DNA from 2 places in the Massilia sp. 9096 genome. Region 1 is predicted to be linked to the other one. Evidence: predicted binding sites of a transcription regulator. Region 1 holds the regulator's gene; the other holds the start of a gene.
What was found. The regulator sigma-54, encoded in region 1, starts transcription at its own class of promoters, with help from an activator protein. The targets are predictions, from matches to a motif close to TGGCANGNAANCTGCTTT.
Positions count from the first base shown of each region.

Region 2: the regulator sigma-54 is predicted to act here: its motif matches at 1,715-1,732, upstream of FA90_RS04790 (PEP-CTERM sorting domain-containing protein).

Region 1 is NZ_JQNN01000001.1:4,874,527-4,877,931, forward strand. It holds gene lptA (lipopolysaccharide transport periplasmic protein LptA) at 1-554, shown strand, start outside; gene lptB (LPS export ABC transporter ATP-binding protein) at 560-1,327, shown strand; gene FA90_RS21175 (RNA polymerase factor sigma-54) at 1,330-2,820, shown strand; gene hpf (ribosome hibernation-promoting factor, HPF/YfiA family) at 2,884-3,243, shown strand; gene FA90_RS21185 (enoyl-CoA hydratase/isomerase family protein) at 3,328-3,405, shown strand, end outside.
Region 2 is NZ_JQNN01000001.1:1,094,754-1,098,158, reverse strand. It holds gene FA90_RS04800 (GspE/PulE family protein) at 1-516, opposite strand, end outside; partial or broken gene FA90_RS04795 (phosphoglycerate mutase family protein) at 708-1,001, shown strand; gene FA90_RS04790 (PEP-CTERM sorting domain-containing protein) at 1,147-1,671, opposite strand; partial or broken gene FA90_RS27125 (hypothetical protein) at 1,842-2,053, shown strand; gene FA90_RS04785 (response regulator) at 2,175-3,405, shown strand, end outside.

The DNA.
Region 1 (3,405 bases):
ACAACGATGCCCACGTCGACCAGGTCACGCAGAACTACATCGCCACCGGCAACGTGGTCATCACGCGCGGCACCATGATCCTGAAGTCGGACAAGGCCGAAGTGCAGGAGACCCCGGACGGCTACCGCACCTTCATCCTGACCGCTGCGCCGGGCAAGCTGGCCACCTTCCGCCAGCACCGCGACGACGGCCCCAACATGTGGGACGAAGGCCAGGCCCAGCGCATCGAGTACGACGAGCGCAACGACCTGGTCAAGCTGTTCTCGAAGGCCGTCATCAAGCAGCTCGACGGCACGAAAGTAACGCAGGAGATGGACAGCGAATTCATCTCGTACGACAACCGCAAGGAAGTCCTGGTCGGCCGCAACGACGCCAACGGCGAGAACAAGGTCGGCAATGGCCGCGGCAGCATGACGCTGCAGCCGCACCGCGCACCGGCCGGCGCTGCAGCGCCCGCACCGGCGGCGGCGCCTGGCGCCCCATCTGCCGCACCCGCGGCCACACCGGCCGCCACCCCCGCCGCGGCGCAACCGGCAGCGGCAGGGAACAAGTGATGGAGGTGCGCAACGACGCAGCCGCGATCGCGTGCGGCAGCACCCTGGTCGTCAAGGGTCTCCAGAAAAGCTACGGCAAGCGCCTGGTGGTGCGCGACGTTTCGCTCGAAGTCGCGTGCGGCGAGGTGGTCGGCCTGCTCGGCCCGAACGGCGCCGGCAAGACCACGTCGTTCTACATGATCGTCGGCCTGGTGCCGTCGGACGCCGGCACCATCGAAGTCAACGGCGCCGACATCAGCAGCCTGCCGATCCACCGGCGCGCGCTGATGGGCCTGTCCTACCTGCCGCAGGAAGCCTCGGTGTTCCGCCGCCTGACGGTCGAGGAAAACATCCGCGCGGTGCTCGAGCTGCAGCGCGAGAACGGCAAGCCGCTGTCCAAGGCGCGCATCAACGAGCGCCTCGACCAGCTGCTGGGCGAGCTGCAGATCGACAAGCTGCGCCAGAACCCGGCGCTGTCGCTGTCGGGCGGCGAACGGCGCCGCGTCGAGATCGCGCGCGCGCTCGCGACCGATCCGCGCTTCGTGCTGCTGGACGAGCCGTTCGCGGGCGTGGACCCGATCGCCGTGATCGAGATCCAGCGCATCGTGCGCTTCCTGAAGGAGCGCGGGATCGGCGTGCTGATCACCGACCACAACGTGCGCGAGACGCTCGGCATCTGCGACCGCGCCTACATCATCAACCAGGGTGCGGTGCTGGCCTCCGGCCGGCCCGACGACATCATCGCCGACGAATCGGTACGCCGCGTGTATCTGGGTGAACACTTCAGAATGTAGTTATGAAACAGACGCTGCAACTCAAGACATCACAGCATCTTGCGCTCACGCCGCAACTCCAGCAGTCGATCCGCCTGCTGCAGCTGTCCACTCTCGAGCTGCACCAGGAAATCGAGCAGGTCCTGAGTGATAATCCGCTGCTCGAACGGCTCGACGATCCGCTCGACCGCTCGGTGCGCCTGCTGGGCGACGGCGCCATCAACAACGCCCCGGCCACGCCGGGCGAGGCTCCCAGCCCGGCCAACGCCAACGGCAGCGACGAGCACAGCGCGCCGGCCGCGAACGCCGAGGGCGAGGGCCACGAAGGCGGCGACGACGTGCACGCCGCCGAGCACGACGGCGACTGGGGCGAGGGCGGCCGGTCGAGCGGCGGCGGCGAGGAAGAGGATGGCCGTCCGCAGCTCGAGGCCAGCCCGGTCTCGCTGCGCGAACACCTGATGGAGCAGGTGCGCATGACCTGCGCCGCGGCGCGCGACTGCGCCCTGGTCGAGCTGATCGTCGACGCGCTCGACGACAACGGCTACCTCGAGGAATCGCTGGACGACATCCACGCGCGCCTGCCGGAAGAGCTCGAGATCGAGTTCGACGAACTGCGCACCGCGCTGTCGATGGTGCAGAGCCTCGACCCGGCGGGCGTGGGCGCGCGCAGCGCCGCCGAGTGCCTGGCGCTGCAGATCCGCCGCATGCCGGGCGTGCCGCTGGTGACGCGGCGCATGGCCCTGGTCATCGTCGAGCGCTACCTGAGCTGGTTCGCCCAGCGCGAATTCAACAAGCTGAAAAAGGCGCTCGACTGCGACGACGAGGACCTGCGCGAAGCCCAGGCCGTGATCCGCCGCTGCAACCCGCACCCGGGCGCCGCGTTCGCTTCGGACGTGTCGGACTTCGTGGTGCCGGACGTGATCGTGCGCCGCGCCAAGGATGGCTGGAGCGTGCAATTGAATCCCGAAGTGATGCCGCGCCTGCGCGTGAACAGCCTGTATGCGCAGGCGCTCAAGCAGGGCAAATCCGAGACCCAGATGAGCGCGCAGCTGCAGGAAGCCAAGTGGCTCATCAAGAACATGCGCCAGCGTTTCGACACGATCCTGCGCGTGGCCCAGGCCATCGTCGAACGGCAGCGCAACTTTTTCTCGCACGGCGCGGTTGCCATGCGGCCCCTTGTTTTACGCGAGATAGCTGATACACTAGGTTTACACGAGAGCACAATTTCTCGCGTCACAACGCAGAAATACATGCTGACCCCGCACGGCATGTTCGAGCTGAAGTATTTCTTCGGGAGCCACGTTGCCACCGAGGCGGGAGGCGAAGCATCATCGACGGCCATCCGGGCTCTCATCGTACAACTCACAGGAGCAGAAGACCCCAAGAACCCTTTATCCGACAGCAAGATCGCGGAGATGCTAGGGGAACAGGGAATGGTCATTGCGCGGCGCACGGTCGCCAAATACCGTGAGGCGCTCAAGATCCCGCCCGTTAGCCTTCGCAAATCCTTGTAACAAACGCTGCCTGTTGCGCTCCTGCGCACGCTTGCGGCAGCGTATCTTCAAAGGAGTGTGTGTATGAATCTCACCATCAGCGGCCATCACCTCGATGTCACCCCAGCCATCCGTGAATACGTACAGAACAAGCTCGAACGCATCACCCGCCATTTCGATCAAGTGATCGATTCCCACGTCATCCTCTGCATCGACAATCTCACCGAAAAAGACAAACGCCAAAAGGCCGAGATCAATCTGCGGGTGGCGGGAAAGATCCTGCATATCGCCAGCGCCGCGCACGACCTGTACGCCGCGATCGACATGCTGATGGACCGCCTGGACAGGCAGGTCGTCAAATACAAGCAGATGCTGCAGAATCATAGTCACACCGGACACAAGCGCATGCTGGATGAAGGAGACAGTGCAGCCGCCACGGCCTGACGCCGTCCGCAGCACAGCATGACGAAGGGCGCACTGGCGCCCTTTTCGTTTTATGATGCGGCTAGATCAACCATCTCCGACATCATGAGCGCAGACGCTACCCGCGAACACGTGCAGACCCGCATTGCCAACGGCACCGGCACCTTTACCCTCGACCGGCCC
Region 2 (3,405 bases), 3.8 Mb from region 1:
GGCCAGCGCGCCGAAGTCGATCGAGCCGGATTCGCCCAGGTCCTGCTCGAGTTCGCGCGCCAGGCCGGTGATCTCGCCGGTGCGGCGGTAGATGCGGTCGATCGCCTGCAGCACCTCGGTCTCGTTGACCACGGCCAGCTCGATGCCCTTCTTCAGCAGGCGCGCGATCTCGTCGTAGGCAAACAGGTCGGTCGGGTCGGACACGCCCACCAGCACGGTTTCAACCCGGTCTTCCAGCACCAGCGCGCGGAAGCGCCGCGCCTGGGTCTCGGGCAGCAGGCGCACCACGTCCTGGTTGATGTTGTAGAACTTGAGATTGATGTAGGGGATGCCGAGCTGGCGCGCGAGCGCGCCCGAGATCTGCTCCTCGGTGACGAAACTGCTTTCCACGAACACGCGGCCGAGCTTGCGGCCGGTGCGCTTCTGGTCGGCCAGCGCCTGGTTCAGCTGCTCTTCCGTCAGCAGCTTTTGCTGCACCAATATTTCGCCGAGACGGACTTTTTCTGGCCTTGCCATAGCACCCCTATTATTTCCTGTAAGACTCAACCCGTGATTCTATGTCAGAAAAGGGTTAAATTGACTCAGGGAATCATATTAGTGCCGTAAAGACGCGGCGCCGGCGCGACAGCCTGCCGTGATGAGCGTGCAAGACGAGCAACAAAGATGGTCGGAATGACCACTGGTGCAGCCGAGTAGGAGACCGACGCATGACGCACACCCGACGCCGCCGCATCTTCCTGATGCGCCACGGCAGCGTGACTTACTTCGACACCGACGGCAAACCACGCCTGCCGGAGAGTGTGCCGCTCAACGAGGACGGCCGCGCCCAGGCCGACGGCGCCGGTCTGGCATTCCGCGAAGCGGGCGTGGCGTTCGAGCGCGTCATCGTGTCCGGCCTGCCCAGGACCGTCGAGACGGCCGCGCGCGTGCTGGCGCAACTGGCGCCGGGCGCCGCGCCGGCGCAGCCCGAGCTCTGGCCCGAGCTGCAGGAAATCCGCGGCGTGCTGCAGCCGGGAGCGCGCAGCACGACCATGGAGCTGCTGTTCGAGCAGTACCGGCGCGGGCGCGGGATGTGAGGCGCTGCCGCTGCGTCCTGCGGCTTGTCACTCTTGTTTCCACATGTTCGGCCGCCCGCGCGGTGGACGCTCAAGCGCTGCGCCGGCGCCGCAGCGTCGCGGCAGCGCCCGCGCCCGCGCCGATCAGCAGCAGCGCCAGGCTGCCCGGCTCGGGGACGCTGGCGATTTCCTCGGTGCTCGTGCTGATGATGCGGGTGGTCCAGGAGTCGTTCGAGCCCGCCGTCGAATACCCGAAGCCCTGGCCGCGGCCCAGGAAGTAGAGATAGAAATCGTCGCTGCCGATCATGAGGTCGTCCAGACCGGACGCCTTGGCGCCGAATGCATAGCCGCCGCCGCGCGGCCCGGCGAGGATGTCGTCGACCGCGTAGGTGTGGCCGCCGATGGTCAGGTCGATCGCCAGGACCACGGGCAAGGCGTTGTCCTCCAATGGCGTGGTAAACAAGATCGATCCTGCGACCGGATCTTGTGGCGCGGCAGCCCCGTCTCTGGCGCTGAACTGGCTTGCAGTGAAACTGACCTCGAGGATCCTGGCGCTGGCGACTGCAGGGCACAGAAGGCTGGCGGCGACGGCAAATGCGGCAATGGTGGTTTTCATGGGGATCCCATCTGTCGAGAGTGGCCTTGCTTGCGCAAACCCTGACGCAGGAATCGAGCCAGGAATTTTTTCGCTTCTCGAACAAGGACTTGCCGATTTTCCCGAATCACGAGCCCGGTGTTTGTAAATATTTCCGACATCAGGGGCGGCCAGTGCAGCTGCGCGCCGAGGACATGAACTTCTATCTGGCCTACGACCTGTTCCGCCTGGCCGGCATCATGCAGGCATCATGAAGCGCTACGTCGACGGCACCGCCAGCAACGCGCAGGCGCTGGAAAACGGCAAGGCCGCCCGCCCGATGGCCGAGATGGCATTGGCCGACGGCCCGGACGAGGTGCACCGCAACGCCATCGCGAAGCTGGAGCTGGGCAAGTACGCCTGACGCCGCGCCGCGCCGGGCCGCGCCGGTCCGCTTGAGCGCGTGCGTTTGCCGCCGCCGGGCCGCTCGGCTACCATGTCTCCCGGCGGCGCATCGGCTCCGCGCGCATCCGCGGAGCTGTGCATTGCTGTTTTCACAAGGTCGTTCTTTACCCTCCATCCGTTCCAAGCTGATCATCCTGGTGCTGGCCTGCGCCGCGCCGATCGTGGCCGGCTACCTCGCTTTCGCCCACGACGCCGACCGGCGCGAGCGGGCCCACATCGCCCAGGACGCGGACATGATCGTGCGTGCGCTCGCGGCCGCGGTCGACCGCGACCTGGACAGCGCGGCCACCGCCGCGCGCGTGCTGGCCAACCAGAGCAGCCTGGCGACCGGCGACCTGGCCGCTTTCCAAATGGCCGCACGCCGCCTGCTGCGGCCCGAATTCCCGGTCGCCGGCTTCGAGCTGAGCGGCGCCGACGGCCGCGCCCTGCTCGACGCCCGTCATCCGCTCGGCGCCGCGCCGCCGGATAACGGCAACGAGGCCGACGTGCGCGCCGTGTTCGCCTCCGGCAATGCCGTGACCTCGGGCCTGCACCGCGCCAGCCCCGGCCAGCCGTGGCTGGCCTCGATCACGGTGCCGGTCTGGCGCGACGGCCGGGTGGCCTATGCGCTCTCGGTCGAATTGCGCCCGCAGCGGCTGAACGCGCTGCTGGCAGGCCAGCAACTGCCTGAGAGCTGGAATGCACGCATCTTCGACAACCACCAGCGCCTGGTGGCCCGCAGCGGCCCAGCCGAACGGGGGATCGGCATGCCGATCCGTCCCGAACTGGCGCAGGCGCTGGCCCACGCCGACCTCGGCCAGGTCGCGCTGCTCGGGCGCGACGCCGGGCGCGTCTACATCGCCTACGCGCGCACGCTGGGGCACGGCTGGGCGGTGACGATCGGCTACCCCTACCACGCCGAGCGCGAGATCCTCGGCACCGATCCGGCCACGAGCCTGGCCGGGATCGGCGCCATGCTGGCGCTGAGCTTGACGCTGGCTTGGGTCATCGGCGGCGGCATCGCACGTTCGGTGCGCGCGCTGACCGGGCCGGCGGCGGCGCTCGGCCGCGGCGAAGCGCTGGCGATTCCGCCGCTGGCGATCCGCGAAGCGGCATCGGTGGCCGCCGCGCTGCGCCAGGTCGAAGGCGAGCTGCAGCAGTACCGCGCCGGCCTGGAAGCGCTGGTGGCCGAGCGCACCAAGGAACTGCGCCGCTCCAGCGCGCTGCTGTCCACCGTGTACGCCAGCGCGCCGGTCGGCCTGGCCTACCTCGACGCCGACCTGCGCATCGTGATGGTCAACGACTACCTGGCGGCGGTCAACGCGCTGACGG